4 regions of the Bacillus sp. C-3-6 genome follow, and region 4 is predicted to be linked to each of the others. Evidence: riboswitches for the same ligand, from Rfam matches in the RefSeq annotation. Region 4 holds a riboswitch; each other region holds the start of a gene.

Region 1 (3,911 bases), 2.6 Mb from region 4:
GCAATTTCATACTTATACTTTAAGGAGATAACAATGAAAGTTTTTTGTATCGATCAAGGGGAGTTTTTATATGAATAAATACAAGAGCTTGATTTATGAAGAAAGAAGAGCCTTAAAGGTATTTATATTATTATTTTATATTATATTCTTTTTATATGACGCTATATATTATTTTGTATATCCTGCTATGAATATTAGTGGAACAGCGGTAGGTTGGCCAGAAGGTAGTCTTGGGATAGGTGTGCCTATATTTGTAATAGCATTATTTCCTATTTCTATATATCTTCAAAAAAGAGGGTATGTATATTCTGTAAAATATTTATTTTTATTTGGGTACATGTTTATCAATCTTGTGAATAATTTAATGATTTATTTGCGAACGGATAGACCTTTTGAACATGGTAGTATGGTAGAAATGTTATTAATTTTATTTGCCCCAGTTTTCGTGAATAGAAAATACTTTTATTTAGTGTCCTTTAGTGTAATTGGAAAGTACGTATTTTTCACATTGCTATTACAAGATTTAAAAGTGGTAATTCCACTTGTTTTATGTATATTCTATTTCATTATTTCACATTCTTTATTAAAACGATTTCAATCTTATGTAAGAACAGTGGTTGAAATGATGAACAATATGAAAGAGACGGAAAATTTAGCTGTGATTGGGACTATGTCTACAACAATTGCCCATGAAATTCGAAATCCGCTAACAGCGTTAAAAGGGTTTACGCAAATGCAAAAAGAAAGAAATCCAACTGATACGATGAGCTACGACATTATGCTACAAGAAATTGAAAGGGTTAATGGATTTGTTAGTGAATTGATGTTGTTAGGAAAACCAAAGCCAACAAATTATGAAAGGTGTAATATACGAGACATCCTTCTATATGTTGTGCATCTAATGGAAAGTTATGCAACGCAATATAGAGTTAAATGTCATTTACAAGTAGATGGGAATTTACCGGCTATAAACGGTGATGACAAGCAATTAAAACAAGTGTTATTAAATATCATTAAAAATGGAATAGAATCAATGCCAGAGGGTGGAGAAATTCATATTCGTGCATATCAAAAAACGCAAGGACATTTGTGTATTTCTGTTGAAGACCAAGGATTTGGTATAGAGAATGAGAAGTTAGAAAAAATCGGCAAGGCGTTTTACACAACAAAGGAGACTGGTACAGGACTTGGGTTAATGATTACATATAAAATTATTAAGGAACATCAAGGGAGTATCACGATCCAAAGTAGTCTAGGAGTAGGAACGAAAGTAGAAATTTTTCTGCCGACCGTTTAATGTATTGGGAGAAAAGATTTTTCAGAAAAGTGTTCTTGTTGTGTAAATATAAACATTTTATAAAATGTTTCAAGAAGGGTTTTTTTTATAAAATACTTCGTTTATAATGGAGGAAAATATCGACATGAGATTGATTGCTCATGTAGCGGTTCAGTGGTGTTATGAAAAGATAAGAAGGGGTGCACACGCATCCTTTTTTCTATGCAGATATTATGAAAGAGGTGGTATGATGGAATTAACATTAAATTCGACTGTATGTTTACACACGATTCAATTTCGAAAAGAGCAAAAGAATTATATTGTAAAAGATACAATTACAGGAGAAAAATATGAAATGCCGCCACTTTGGATTGATGCATTGGCAATGATGCGTGACGGTTTTTTATTGGGGGAAATTGAGGAGAAATTAAAAGAAGAGTATCCATCCGAAGAAGTGAATATGTTAGCATTCACGAGGCAACTGTTAGAACTAGAACTTGTTGAAATGGTAGATGGAGAAGAGATAGCTTGCACAAAGAAGAAAGAGATAGATTGTTTAGCTTGGGTGCGTCCCCGTGTGGAACAATTCTTTCTTAATTTAAATAGAAAATATAGAAGCAAAGACCAATAGTGGCCTTTGCTTTTTTTATAGGCTGTGTTTAAAAAATAACAGCAAATGCTCTTGCGAAAGCACCGTCACTATTTTTAATTTTTAAAGGTGCTGCTGAGAAAAAGAAACGTTTTGTTTCGATAGCATCTAGATTTGTTAAGTTTTCAATTAAGTAAATATTATTCCCTAGTAATATGTGATGAATCGGTGATGTTTCTGTTGTGACTTCATCAGGAGAAATGAAATCTAAACCGATAGATTTTACTTTTAATCGCACTAGTTCTTTAGCTAATTCTTCAGAAAGATAAAATGCTTCTTTCTCATAAGCTTCTGTATTCCATTTGGTGGATAGATTAGAATGAAAAATAACAATATCACCTTCTTTTATATCAGCATTATGCAATACTGCCTTAGGTAATTTGCGTTCTTGAATATGTGTTACATCTATAAGAACAGCTTCGCCTACAAATTGATCCAGCGGTAATCGATCGATGGTCGTTGCGCCTGAAATAAAATGCGCAGGGGCATCACAATGCGTGCCAACATGAACGACAGAATGAAAATCTGTAACTTGATAGCCTGATTCTTCAACACTTGTAACAGCTTCTAGTTGTATTTTAGGTGTTCCAGGAAATTGAGACATATTATTTTCAAATGTTTGCGATAGATCAATTACTTTCATTTTACATACCTCCAATATATGTTTTTCAAATAATAAAAAGCTCATCCTTCAGTATCAAGAAAGATGAGCTTTACATGCTAGTTGAGTTTTATCTTCCAAAATGCAATGCATTTTGCAGGAATTAGCACCTATTCAGTTTGTATAAACTGAGGTTGCTGGGCTTCAAAGGGCCGGTCCCTCTGCCTCTCTTGATAAAGAAGTATTCAGTTTTTAAAATCGGAATTTTCCGATAGTTAAATTGTAATTCATTTCCTTTTTTCGTGCAATACAAAATAGGTATTCACCCAAATAAAGCTGCTCGCATATTGTAGCTTATGTAAATAGAATGCTGCGAAGGAGTGAGTGCAGTGACAGGAAATATATTAAATTATTATGCTGGTGGTAATACAGCTAGGGGATTTCACAATTTATACGAAGAGAATTTAAAAGGATTAGACAGATTATTTATCTTAAAGGGTGGCCCAGGAACGGGAAAATCTTCTTTAATAAAGGCAATAGGTCGTGAATGGATTGAAAAAGGATATGATATTGAATTTTTGCATTGTTCTTCTGATAATAAATCGGTTGATGGTGTAATTATCCCAAAATTAAAAGCAGGAATTGTTGATGGGACATCGCCGCATGTTATTGAGCCAAAAATGCCAGGAGTTGTTGAAGAGTATATAAATTTAGGAATTGCTTGGGACTCAGATAAACTAAGAAAGCAGAAGTTAGAAATTGAAAGATTTGTTTCAGAAGCAAGCAAAGCTTTTCAGTCTGCTTACGCACGTTTTAAAGAGGCATTGGTTATACATGATGAGTGGGAGAAGATATATATTGATAATATAGATTTTAATAAAGCAAATGAACTAACCAATCAGCTAATCCAGAAATTATTTGCAGATAAAAACGGGAGACAATCGCTTGTAAAACATCGTTTTTTAGGAGCTGCTACACCGAAAGGAGCAGTTGATTTTGTTCCTAATTTAACAGAAGGGTTACCACATCGTTATTTTATAAAAGGGCGCCCAGGCTCTGGAAAATCAACGATGCTCAAAAAGTTAGCTAAGGCAGCTGAAGAAAAAGGATTTGAAGTTGAAGTATATCATTGCGGATTTGACCCGCATAGTCTTGATATGGTTATCGTAAGAGAATTAGGCTTTGCAATTTTTGATAGCACCGCACCACATGAATATTTTCCAAGTCGCGAGGGTGATGAAATTATTGATATGTATGCCCTTATTGTTACGCCAGGGACGGATGAGAAATATGCGAAGGAAATTCGTGATGTTTCCATTCAATATAAAGCAAAAATGAATGAGGCGATGTCTTTCTTAGCGAAAGCAAAATCGGTTCGTGATAAA
Region 2 (3,911 bases), 1.5 Mb from region 4:
AATAGAAGCGGTCAGGGCCTTTTTTAACCCCATACGATGTGAAACCCGAGAGATGTAGCGAGTAGGGATATAATGTATATATTCGAAGCTGTAATTTTATAATCTAGGTCACAGATGAAGAGATTAGCATTTCACTTTATATAAGATATAGAAAGAAGCTTACGTTTTCACGTAAGCTTCTTTTTTATGTAAGTGTGTGTAACCGTTAAGCCGCATTGGGTTTTGTCGGTGAGTACGCGAAACTTTACGGTTACACGACACTTATTCATATGAGTAAAGGGTTATTCCAACAGAAAGTTTTAATTTAAGCGATTGGACCGCCTAAGTTAATAATATCTTCAGAAACGCTTTCGAACTTTTTGAAGTTCTCTTTGAATTCATTTGCAAGCTCGATTGCTTTTGCTTTGTAAGCAGCTTTATCAGCCCAAGTTTGTTCAGGCATTAACACTTCGTCAGGTACACCTGGTACGTGAAGTGGAACTTCAAGACCGAAGATGTCATGTTTAGCTGTTTCAGTTTTTGCAAGTTCGCCGCTTAATGCTGCTTGAATCATTGCACGAGTATAACCTAGGTTCATACGTTTACCAACTCCGTACTCGCCGCCAGTCCAGCCAGTGTTTACTAGGAATACTTTCGCATCGTGTTTCTCGATTTTTTCACCAAGCATTTCAGCGTAGCGAGATGCATCAAGTGGTAAGAATGGTGAACCGAAGCAAGTTGAGAATGTAGCTTGCGGAGATGTAACGCCGCGCTCTGTTCCTGCTAGTTTACTAGTGTAACCACTTAAGAAATGATACATAGCTTGCTCTTTTGATAACTTACTGATTGGAGGCAATACGCCAGATGCATCAGCAGTTAAGAAAATAATTGTATTTGGGTGTCCAGCAACACTTGGCAGTACGATATTGTCGATCGCATGCATAGGGTATGCAGCACGAGTATTTTCTGTTAAAGTAGTATCGTTGTAGTCGGCGATACGCGTTTGGTCATTAATGATAACGTTTTCTAAAACAGATCCAAATTTGATTGCATCGAAAATTTGTGGTTCTTTCTCGTGAGAAAGGTTTACACATTTTGCATAGCAACCGCCTTCAATATTGAATACACCGTTATCAGACCAACCGTGCTCATCATCACCGATTAATTTACGGTTTGGATCAGCAGATAATGTTGTTTTACCTGTTCCAGATAAACCGAAGAATAGTGCTACGTCGCCTTCTTCACCTACGTTTGCAGAGCAATGCATAGAAAGGATATCTTGTTCAGGTAATAAGAAGTTCATAATAGAGAAGATTGATTTTTTCATTTCTCCAGCGTATTCTGTACCACCAATTAGTACGATACGTTTTTCGAATGAAACCATAATGAATGCCTCAGAGTTTGTACCGTCAACAGCTGGATCAGCTTTGAAATTCGGTGCAGAAACAATTGTGAACTCTGATTCATGAGTTGTTAATTCTTCTTCAGTTGGACGAATGAATAATTGATGTACAAATAAATTGTGCCATGCATATTCGTTAATAACTTGAATTGGTAGGCGGTAATTGCGGTCAGCGCCTGCAAATCCTTTGAAGACGAATAACTCTTCTTTTTCTTTTAAGTATTCTAAAACTTTAGTATATAATTTATTAAAATGTTCTTCAGAAATCGGTTGGTTCACAGCTCCCCAAGCAATTTTGTCAGCAACCGATGCTTCTTTCACAATAAATTTATCTTTAGGAGAACGTCCTGTATATTTTCCAGTTGAAGCAGAAACGGCACCAGTCGAAGTTAATTTCCCTTCATTTCGCATTAATACTTTTTCCACTAATTGCGGAACACTTAGTTGAATCTGTGCATTGCTTCCGTTCAATAATTCGTGTAAACCAATTTGGACATTCACAGTACTCATATTTATATACCATCCTTTTCATTTAATGAAATATTTCTCGTAATCCCCAACAAGAGTATAACACAATTATATAAATAATGTATACTATTTATTTCTTTTTGTTTGTGTGAATGCATTATTTCCCTATTAATATTTCATTTCAGGCGTATTGAGAAAAACTTTCAGGAAAATGTGAATATTAATTGACAAATGAATATCATTTCTTTAGTATAGGTTGGGACGGATACTCTCTTATCCCGAGCTGGCGGAGGGACAGGCCCGATGAAGCCCAGCAACCTCACTTGTATTGATAAATGCAGGTGAATAGGTGCTAAAACCTGTGCGAGGCTACAGGTCTCGAACGATAAGAGCGAAGGGCAAAAAGCAGTATGCAAGTAGCAAATTAAACCTTTCCTCTATGTAAAGTAGGAAAGGTTTTTCTGTATGCTTGTGTGGGAGAATAAATGTATGTCGCAGTTTGTGGCAAATTAAGGATGAGTTCCGTACAATATATACAATTACTGTAGGGAGGTTTACCACATGACAAAAAAACGTCATCTGTTCACATCTGAGTCTGTAACTGAAGGACATCCAGATAAAATTTGTGACCAAATTTCTGATTCAATTTTAGATGCGATCTTATCAAAAGACGCAAATGCACGTGTAGCTTGTGAAACAACTGTAACAACTGGTTTAGTATTGGTAGCGGGGGAAATTACGACTTCTACTTACGTAGATATTCCAAAAATCGTTCGTGAAACAATTCAAGGCATTGGTTACACACGCGCAAAATACGGATTCGATGCAGAAACTTGTGCTGTTTTAACATCTATCGATGAGCAGTCTGCTGACATCGCTATGGGTGTTGACCAAGCGCTAGAAGCACGCGAAGGTCAAATGACTGACGCTGAGATTGAGGCAATTGGTGCAGGAGACCAAGGTTTAATGTTTGGTTTCGCATGTAATGAAACACAAGAGTTAATGCCACTTCCAATCTCGCTTGCTCACAAATTAGCTCGCCGTTTAACTGAAGTACGTAAAGATGATACATTATCATACTTACGTCCAGATGGAAAAACGCAAGTTACAGTTGAGTATGATGAAAATGGTAAACCAGTACGTGTTGATACTATCGTAATTTCTACACAACATCACCCAGATGTTACATGGGAAGAAATCGATCGCGACTTAAAAGAGCACGTAATTAAAGCTGTAGTACCAGCAGAATTAATGGATGGAGAAACGAAATTCTTTATTAATCCAACTGGCCGCTTCGTAATTGGTGGACCACAAGGTGATGCTGGTTTAACAGGACGTAAAATCATCGTTGATACTTACGGTGGATACGCTCGCCATGGCGGCGGTGCATTCTCTGGTAAAGATGCAACAAAAGTTGACCGTTCTGCAGCATATGCAGCTCGTTATGTTGCGAAAAACATCGTAGCAGCTGGTCTTGCTGACAAAGCAGAAGTACAACTTGCATACGCAATCGGTGTAGCACAACCAGTATCAATTTCAGTTGATACATTCGGCACAGGTAAAGTATCTGAAGACGTACTAGTAGAACTAGTTCGTAACAACTTCGATCTTCGCCCAGCTGGTATTATTAAAATGCTAGACTTACGTCGCCCAATTTACAAACAAACAGCAGCTTACGGCCACTTCGGACGTACTGATGTAGATCTTTCATGGGAACGTACAGACAAAGCTGCAGCTTTAAAAGAGCAAGCTGGTCTATAATATATGAAAAAAAGCTTTGCGCGGTGAGCGCAAAGCTTTTTTTATTTCGTTTTACTTACAATTTGAATGCATGATTTGCAATATACTTCGCCTTCTAGCTCAATATACTTTTTCGTATTAGTCATGCCTTTTCATACGTTTGTATTTCCTTTTTACATGATTTACAAAGGGTGGTTTTTTACTGGAACATATGCAATCAACCTTTCATTTGACGTGCTTTACCTGCGCAAAAGGCACTGCTTAGTAAAAATAGTGTCGCGAATATAATGCTTACTAATGTAGCGTATGGAATTGCACCTTT
Region 3 (3,911 bases), 1.7 Mb from region 4:
GCTACTTCAAAGTCATACTTTTTATCTTTAATTTCTTTTTCTAAATACGGAATGTGCTGGAAGTAGTTTGCATCTAAATCCTTATCCGCTAACGATTTATTTGGTAATACGTAGTCTTGGAATTTTTTAATTTCTAACTCAATTCCTTTTTTCTCAAGTAACGGTTTTGCCTTTTCTAAAATTTCAGCGTGCGGTACGTTAGAAGCACCAACAACAAGTTTCTTTTCATCTTTATCTTTCCCGCCACAAGCAGCTAAACCAAAAATTGAAGTTGAAATAAGTGCCGTAAGTAATAATTTTTTCATTTGAAACATCCTCCCGTTTTTTATTATCGTTTATCTATTCGAGTCGTTAAACTATCACCAATCCACTGAATTAAAAATACAACTAGTAATACACAAATTGTCGCAACGATTGTTACATCGTTATTCCCTCTCTGGAATCCTTCTAAGTAAGCAAGTGTTCCAAGACCACCAGCACCAACAACTCCCGCCATTGCTGTATAGCCTACTAAAGCAATTGTCGTAACTGTAATACCAGATACTAATGCTGGTAACGATTCTGGAATCAATACTTTTAAAATAATTGTGCTTGTTTTTGCTCCCATTGCTTTTGAAGCTTCAATTACACCTTTATCAATTTCGCGAAGTGCGATTTCAACCATTCTCGCGTAGAATGGTGCCGCCCCAATAATTAAAGCTGGCAGCGCTGCACTTGCTCCAAGAATTGTTCCAAGAAGAATCTTTGTGAATGGGATTAATAAAATAATTAAAATGATGAACGGTATAGAACGGAATATATTTACGAATGCTCCAATCACCGTATTAATTGATTTGTTTTCCCATAAATTATCTTTCGCTGTCATGAAAAGTAACAATCCTAAAATTAGTCCTAAAACAAATGTCGCAAGAGCTGCGATTGCCGTCATATATAACGTTTCACCAGTTGCTTCTAACATTTGATTCCAATCAACATTTGCGAGTAACTTATCCATGTGCAATCACCTCCAGCTCTACTTGATCTTGATGAATTCCTTCTATTGCTTGCTGGATCGCTGTTTCCTCACCATTTAAATGAACAACTAAACTACCGTAAGAACCGTTATTCGTTTGTGCGATATTTCCTTGCAAAATGCTAACTTCTATATCACTGCGTTGCATCAATCGTTGAAGCACTGGTCTTTCTACAGCCTCACCGATAAACTGCAAACGAATCACTTTTCCATCTGGATATTTTTCAATTAAACTTTCAATCGTTTCATTTGTATCTTCAGAATCTGTTAACTGCTGTACAAATCGTTTCGTAATATCTTGCTTCGGATTACGGAATACATCAAGTACTGGACCCGTTTCTACAATCTTTCCTCTCTCCATTACCGCCACTCGATTACAAATCTTTCGAATTACGTGCATCTCATGTGTAATGAGTACAATTGTTAAACCAAGGCGCTTATTAATGTCTAATAGTAAATCCAAAATTTGATCTGTCGTTTCTGGATCAAGAGCTGACGTTGCTTCATCACATAAAAGTACTTGTGGGTTGTTAGCTAATGCTCTTGCAATCCCAACGCGTTGTTTTTGTCCCCCGCTCAGCTGAGATGGGTACGCGTCTCCTCTTCCTTCTAATCCAACAAGATGAATTAATTCATCAACACGTTTTCTTCTCTTCGTTTTATCAACACCTGCAATTTCAAGTGGAAACTCTATATTTTCACGTACAGTTCGTGACCAAAGTAAGTTAAAATGCTGAAAAATCATTCCGATTTCTTGCCTTGCCTTACGAAGTTCACTTCCTGTAATTGCTGATATAACACGATTCGCAATTGTAATTTGGCCAGAAGTCGGTTTCTCTAACTGATTAAACAATCTGATTAAAGAACTTTTTCCAGCGCCGCTATATCCGATAACACCAAATATTTCGCCTTTTTCTATTTTTAAATTGGCGTTATCTACAGCAGTGACATCACCGCTTTTCGCCTTATATATTTTCCTTACATTCTCTAATAGAATCATGATGTTCACCCCTTTTTTGTTTAGGTCGACTCCGCAATTTTTTATTTTTAATGCGTGTAGTCCACTGTTATCATTACTTTTATTATTTGAATGTCCTCCACATTCAAACAATAAAAAAACCTTTCTGCTTTAGAGAAGCAGAAAGGTTTATATGCGTATATAACAACATTATCCCTCTCTCTCATCTCTCAAAGCATTCGCTTTGCAGGAATTGGCACCATTTCAACATAAGTTGACGGTTGCCGGGCTTCACAGGGCACAGTCCCTCCACCTCTCTTGATAAGAGAAATCAGATTCAATTTTCGTCTGATTTGAAATTTATGAAATTGTCTATATTTTATGACTTGAATTGTATCAATATACACTTACCATGTCAACAGAAATTTTCGTAAAAAATGAAACTTCAGAATTTTAAGCACCTACTGACATCGGTTTACATATATGAAACATCGATTCCACTAATAACATCGTTTGGTACGTTCCCGAATATTGTACACGCCCATCGTTCATTAACATTTGCAATCGTACATTTCCATTCACCAATTGCTCTATATCCTTTTCGTCTAAGCAAATGATTTGTTCCGTTCCTCTTTCCTCTTGTAGCAGCTCTATATAATCTCTTGAAATTTGTAACGAACAACTTTCATCTCTAAAGCGGAAATTAACAGTTTTCTCCTCTCGTCTTAAAAGCGGCTCTAAATGATATTGACCATTAGCGTAATTTACAAATGATTGAAGCAAAGAATATAATTTCACCCTAAATCACATCCTTCATATCACTTTCTATTACATACCATTCCCTCTCAATAAAGAGCAATCCTGTTATTTTCGCTCGACAAATACTGTATCCATCCTGCATCTCGACATATTTCCCAAGAAATATGTCGAGGCGGCAAAAATTTTGCCGCCTACTTTAATTCCGTATATAAATATTCAACCGAATGAAATGCATATATCTTCTTCATCAGTGTCCCATTTTCAAAAACAAGTAAACAAGGTACACTTTCAATCCCATACTCTTTCGCTAAATGCGGAGCATAATTTAAATCTAACATCCCAATTTTGAGGCCTTCAATTGTCATCTCAACGACTGTTAACATCTTTTTTGCTAATTGGCATGTTCCACACATTGGAGTATATACATATAACACTGTTTTTTCTTCATTCTCTATTAGGGCTGTAGCTTCGGCTCCTGTCCAATCGATCACTTCTATCATTCCTTACCGTAAATATTCTGTATAAACGTCAATGTCGGCTCCCCATAATACATTTGCTAAGTGTGTAGATGGCGCAGTTGCCACTTCTCGGTACGAGCGATCAATATAGATATGCTCGGCTTGCGGAAATTCTTTTCGAAATTGTTTCCTTAACTTTTCTCCAGCATCATCAGCATCCACTAGCACATACACTTCCTTATCAAAAAACTGATCAACGAGCTCATCCATTTTCGACAAACCAATTGTACCATTTGTACAAACAATTTCCACTGGTTCACGAATAATAGATTCAATCTTTCTTCTATCTGATGTACCTTCTACAATAATGACTTTTTCCACATAAATCATATGTCATCACCCGATCACCATATACTATACAACCTTGAACTTAGTATATAGTATATTCGTTATTTTCATGTTGTTTCCTGTTTATTTTTGCAAAAGAAAAGCGAAACCGACTGTTTAGCCCTGTTGGCTAAGGTTCTTCCGTACAGAAGACGCTTTTTATCTTCTCGTGCGGAAGGTTCTTAGACATGAAGGGCTAGGAGTTGGAGCTAGACAATGAAAAGCGCAAGCGGCTCATTTAGATTGTGAGGGGGATGGAGCTTCTGACGTAGAGGCGCTTTTTGCCTTGTAGGAAGAAGCGAAGCCACCGAACAATCTAGTCGCTGGAGCTAGACAA
Region 4 (3,911 bases):
TGGCATTATGCATTAGCATATGAAATTAAACATTGGAAAACGATAGGTGGTAGTAAAATTTCTATCATGAACGGTCGTTTTTTATATACAGATTATGAGAATACAGTGTATATATTTCAGCTTATTTCGGAAGTAAGCTTACCTGAAGGTTCACCAATTCGAATTGAGTTCGATGGTGAGGAAGCGACAGGAGAAGTATTATCTGTACATGGATTAGAAATAGAACTGAAATTAAATGATTATATACAAGGTGAAATAAGAGAAGCGGTTTTATACAGTGAACCGTGGCAACTTTTAGAGCAACTGCAAGAGCGATTGAAAGAAGCACGTAAAGATAAGCTGAAACGTAATCGTATAAAGCGTCTTGTTGATGGGACGAGCAGTCCGAAACATATTGAGAAGATGAAAAATCCGAAAAATGAACTGGCATATCGTTCGTTTTATAATCCGACAACGTACGTATGGGGACCGCCGGGAACAGGGAAGTCTTACAATTTATCACGTATTATTTCGGCTCATTATCAAAAAGGAAAATCGGTACTTGTGTTAGCTCATAGTAACGCGGCAGTAGACGTATTAATGAGTGAAGTAACGAAGCAAATTGAAAAGAAAAAGAAATGGACGCCTGGCGAAATTGTTCGTTACGGTTATAGTCAGCATGAACATATACGAAATCATGAAACGTTACTTGCATCTAAGTTAGTTGAAACGACGAACGGATCTTGGGGTGAGGAAAGACTCTATTTAGAAGAGACACGACAAGATCTTCGTGAAAAAATCTTATCGTATAAAGCAACATCTGCTGATAAGAAGCGTATACAAGAGATTGAAAGTGATCTTCGAAAGCAAAAGGCTAAAATTAAAGAAGTAGAAAAAGAGTATATTGAAAATGCGAAAGTAATTGGTGCAACTTTATCGAAATGTGCCATTGATTCACTTATTTATGAGCGTACATTCGATTTAGTTGTCGTAGATGAAGTGAGTATGGCGTTCGTTCCGCAAATCGCATTAGCTGCTTCACTTGGAAAACGTATCGTCGTTTGCGGTGATTTTTTACAATTACCTCCAATTGCGATGGCGAACCATGAACTCGTTCGCAAATGGCTTGGGGAAGATATGTTTTACCATGCTGGGATTGTTGAGTCTGTTAATAAATTAGAAGCACATCCGAACCTGTTTATGCTGCAGGAACAAAGACGTATGCATGCGGATATATCTAAGTTTACAAACTCATTTATTTATAAAAATAGAGTTTATGACCATCCGTCTGTTTCAGAACGTAAAGAACTTGCGCGATTGCAACCGTTCGCAAATGAGGCGAGCGTTTTATTTGATACGAGTCAAATGGGAGCCTTTTCGTTAAAAGACGCTGCTTCTGGTTCACGTTTTAACATTATGTCTGGTTTAGTAGCGATGCAAATGATGTTGATCGGACTGTTAGACGGTGTTCAATCCATTGGTGTTGTGACGCCTTACAGGGCGCAGTCTCGCTTTTTATCGACGTGTATTAGAGAAATGTTGCAGAGAACGAAATATCAAAACATACCAGTTTTAGCGGCGACAGTTCATAAGTTCCAAGGTTCTGAAAGAGATATGATGATCTTTGATACAGTTGACAGTTATCCGCAGGAACGACCTGGCGTATTATTCTTTGATCACAAAAACCATCGCCTCGTCAATGTAGCAGTGACAAGGGCGAGAGGGAAGTTCATTCAATTATCAGATTGCCATTATATGCGTAAAAATCTTTCTAGAAAACAAGCGTTATCGCAATTAACAGCTCATATAGAACGTCATGGAGATGTGTATGATCGCACGACATCAAGACAATTGTGGGAACGGAAAATTTCGAAACGTTTACGCTGGTTTATGGAAATGAATCTTGAAGAGCCGAAAGGGCTATTAAAAGATATTCTAGCCGCAAAACGAAAAATTATTATTTCACTTCCAAGTACAAAACAAGTGGATAAGCGAGTATGGCAAGCGTTAATGCGTACAAATGCACAGATAACAGTTTATAGTGATGGACCAGTTCCACTGAAAAATGTAAAGTTACAAAGACAAAATAAAGCATTCCCGTTTATCGTAATTGATGATGAAATCTTCTGGGCAGGCGCACCGCTCACATCTCAAATGATATTTGAAGGTAGCACGGAATTTCCGTACGTATGTGCAAGACTGCAAGCACCAGAAACAATTGGTGTATTAAAAGGATTTTTAGATATTCGGTAAATTCGGATAGGAATTCCTTGACTTTTACTTGGAATGAACTTAGAATAAAAAATAATTTAATATAATTTTATGAAAATTCTTATCACGAGAGGTGGAGGGACTGGCCCTATGATACCTCGGCAGCGGATTCGTTATGAATACTGTGCCAATTCCAGCAAGGTAACTTGAAAGATAAGAAAGAAGCTCATTTTGACTGTATATACAGAAGCCTCTTTCTATCTTTTAGAAAGAGGCTTTTTTACGTGAAAATAAAAGGAGGAAGAACAATGGGAGCGACAGGAGTAACGTCACAAAGAAAAACAATTGAAGAGAGTATCGAAAGAAATAAGGAAAAGTACATAGAAACAAGTCATGATATTCATGCGAATCCAGAGATTGGTAACCAAGAGTTTTATGCATCTAGAACGTTAAGTTTATTGCTAGGCAGTGCAGGATTTCAGTTGCAGCACAATATAGCTGGACATGAAACGGGATTTATCGCGCGAAAAAGCTCTGGAAAACAAGGACCAGCAATCGCATTTTTAGCGGAGTACGACGCTTTACCAGGACTAGGCCATGCGTGTGGTCACAATTTAATCGGCACAATTAGTGTTGCAGCAGCAATTGCATTATCAGAAACGCTTGAAGAAATTGGCGGGGAAGTTGTTGTGTTTGGTACGCCAGCAGAAGAAGGCGGGCCAAATGGTAGCGCGAAATCAAGTTATGTAAAGGCAGGTTTATTTAAAGACATTGATGCGGCGCTTATGATTCATCCGAGCGGAAAAACAGCGACAACGAGTCCTTCACTAGCAGTCGATCCACTTGATTTTCATTTTTACGGAAAAACAGCTCACGCTGCAGCTTCGCCAGAAGAAGGGATTAACGCATTAGATGCGGTTATTCAGCTTTATAACGGTATTAATGCACTTCGCCAACAACTTCCGTCAGACGTGAGAATTCATGGCGTCATTACAGAGGGAGGAAAAGCACCTAATATTATTCCTGACTATGCCGCAGCAAGATTCTTCATCCGCGCAGCAACGCGAAAAAGATGTGCAGAAGTAACAGAAAAAGTAAAAAACATTGCTGAGGGAGCAGCGTTAGCAACAGGTACAAAAGTAAAAATTCATCAATTCCAAAATGAAATCGATGAATTACTCGTAACAAAAACATATAACGATATCGTAGCGGAAGAACTAGAACTATTAGGTGAAGATGTAAATCGTAAAGAAAGAGTAGGGATCGGTTCAACCGACGCAGGAAACGTAAGTCAAGTCGTACCGACAATTCATCCGTACATTAAAATCGGACCAGATGATTTAATTGCACATACGAATGAATTTAGAGAAGCAGCACGTTCAGAACTTGGAGATAAAGCATTAATTACATCGGCAAAAGCATTAGCAAATACGGCGTATCGATTAATTACGGAAGAAGGGTTGTTAGAGAAGGTGAAGGAGGAGTTTAGAGAGGCGCAGAGGAATCAAGGGTAAGGGGATTAAAGTGCTCTTTTCAAAGAGTAATCTAATTAATAAGTAGAGATACAAAAAGAACATTGAAATATCAATGTTCTTTTTTGTTTACTAGTCATTGATTTTGTTGGTTTTTCTCAAGAAAGAGAAACTTTTACTGTTAGTGAGGATAATACGTATCCCTTTATCAAAACGACAATTTCTCCTCAAATTCACTCTTTAATACTA

Evidence for each region. Region 4 has a riboswitch for S-adenosylmethionine ahead of ACW0JX_RS15470 (M20 family metallopeptidase). Riboswitches for the same ligand answer to the same signal wherever they lie in the genome.
Region 1: it holds a riboswitch for S-adenosylmethionine, as region 4 does, so the genes downstream of both, ACW0JX_RS02060 (cyclase family protein) here and ACW0JX_RS15470 (M20 family metallopeptidase) in region 4, are expected to answer to the same signal.
Region 2: it holds a riboswitch for S-adenosylmethionine, as region 4 does, so the genes downstream of both, metK (methionine adenosyltransferase) here and ACW0JX_RS15470 (M20 family metallopeptidase) in region 4, are expected to answer to the same signal.
Region 3: it holds a riboswitch for S-adenosylmethionine, as region 4 does, so the genes downstream of both, ACW0JX_RS24435 (methionine ABC transporter ATP-binding protein) here and ACW0JX_RS15470 (M20 family metallopeptidase) in region 4, are expected to answer to the same signal.

The regions. Positions count from the first base shown of each region.
Region 1 covers NZ_CM137247.1:384,651-388,561, forward strand. Annotated here, with positions in the region: gene ACW0JX_RS02050 (ATP-binding protein) at 71-1,297, shown strand; gene ACW0JX_RS02055 (hypothetical protein) at 1,527-1,907, shown strand; gene ACW0JX_RS02060 (cyclase family protein) at 1,936-2,568, opposite strand; SAM riboswitch class I at 2,654-2,766, opposite strand; gene ACW0JX_RS02065 (PRK06851 family protein) at 2,916-3,911, shown strand, end outside.
Region 2 covers NZ_CM137247.1:4,511,237-4,515,147, reverse strand. Annotated here, with positions in the region: gene pckA (phosphoenolpyruvate carboxykinase (ATP)) at 305-1,891, opposite strand; SAM riboswitch class I at 2,120-2,241, shown strand; gene metK (methionine adenosyltransferase) at 2,411-3,610, shown strand; gene ACW0JX_RS23205 (hypothetical protein) at 3,807-3,911, opposite strand, start outside.
Region 3 covers NZ_CM137247.1:4,729,896-4,733,806, forward strand. Annotated here, with positions in the region: gene metQ (methionine ABC transporter substrate-binding lipoprotein MetQ) at 1-305, opposite strand, end outside; gene ACW0JX_RS24430 (methionine ABC transporter permease) at 329-994, opposite strand; gene ACW0JX_RS24435 (methionine ABC transporter ATP-binding protein) at 987-2,012, opposite strand; SAM riboswitch class I at 2,191-2,298, opposite strand; gene ACW0JX_RS24440 (hypothetical protein) at 2,424-2,768, opposite strand; gene ACW0JX_RS24445 (thioredoxin family protein) at 2,921-3,229, opposite strand; gene ACW0JX_RS24450 (toprim domain-containing protein) at 3,233-3,577, opposite strand.
Region 4 covers NZ_CM137247.1:3,001,350-3,005,260, reverse strand. Annotated here, with positions in the region: gene ACW0JX_RS15475 (AAA domain-containing protein) at 1-2,232, shown strand, start outside; SAM riboswitch class I at 2,309-2,410, shown strand; gene ACW0JX_RS15470 (M20 family metallopeptidase) at 2,499-3,704, shown strand; gene ACW0JX_RS15465 (Lrp/AsnC family transcriptional regulator) at 3,871-3,911, opposite strand, start outside.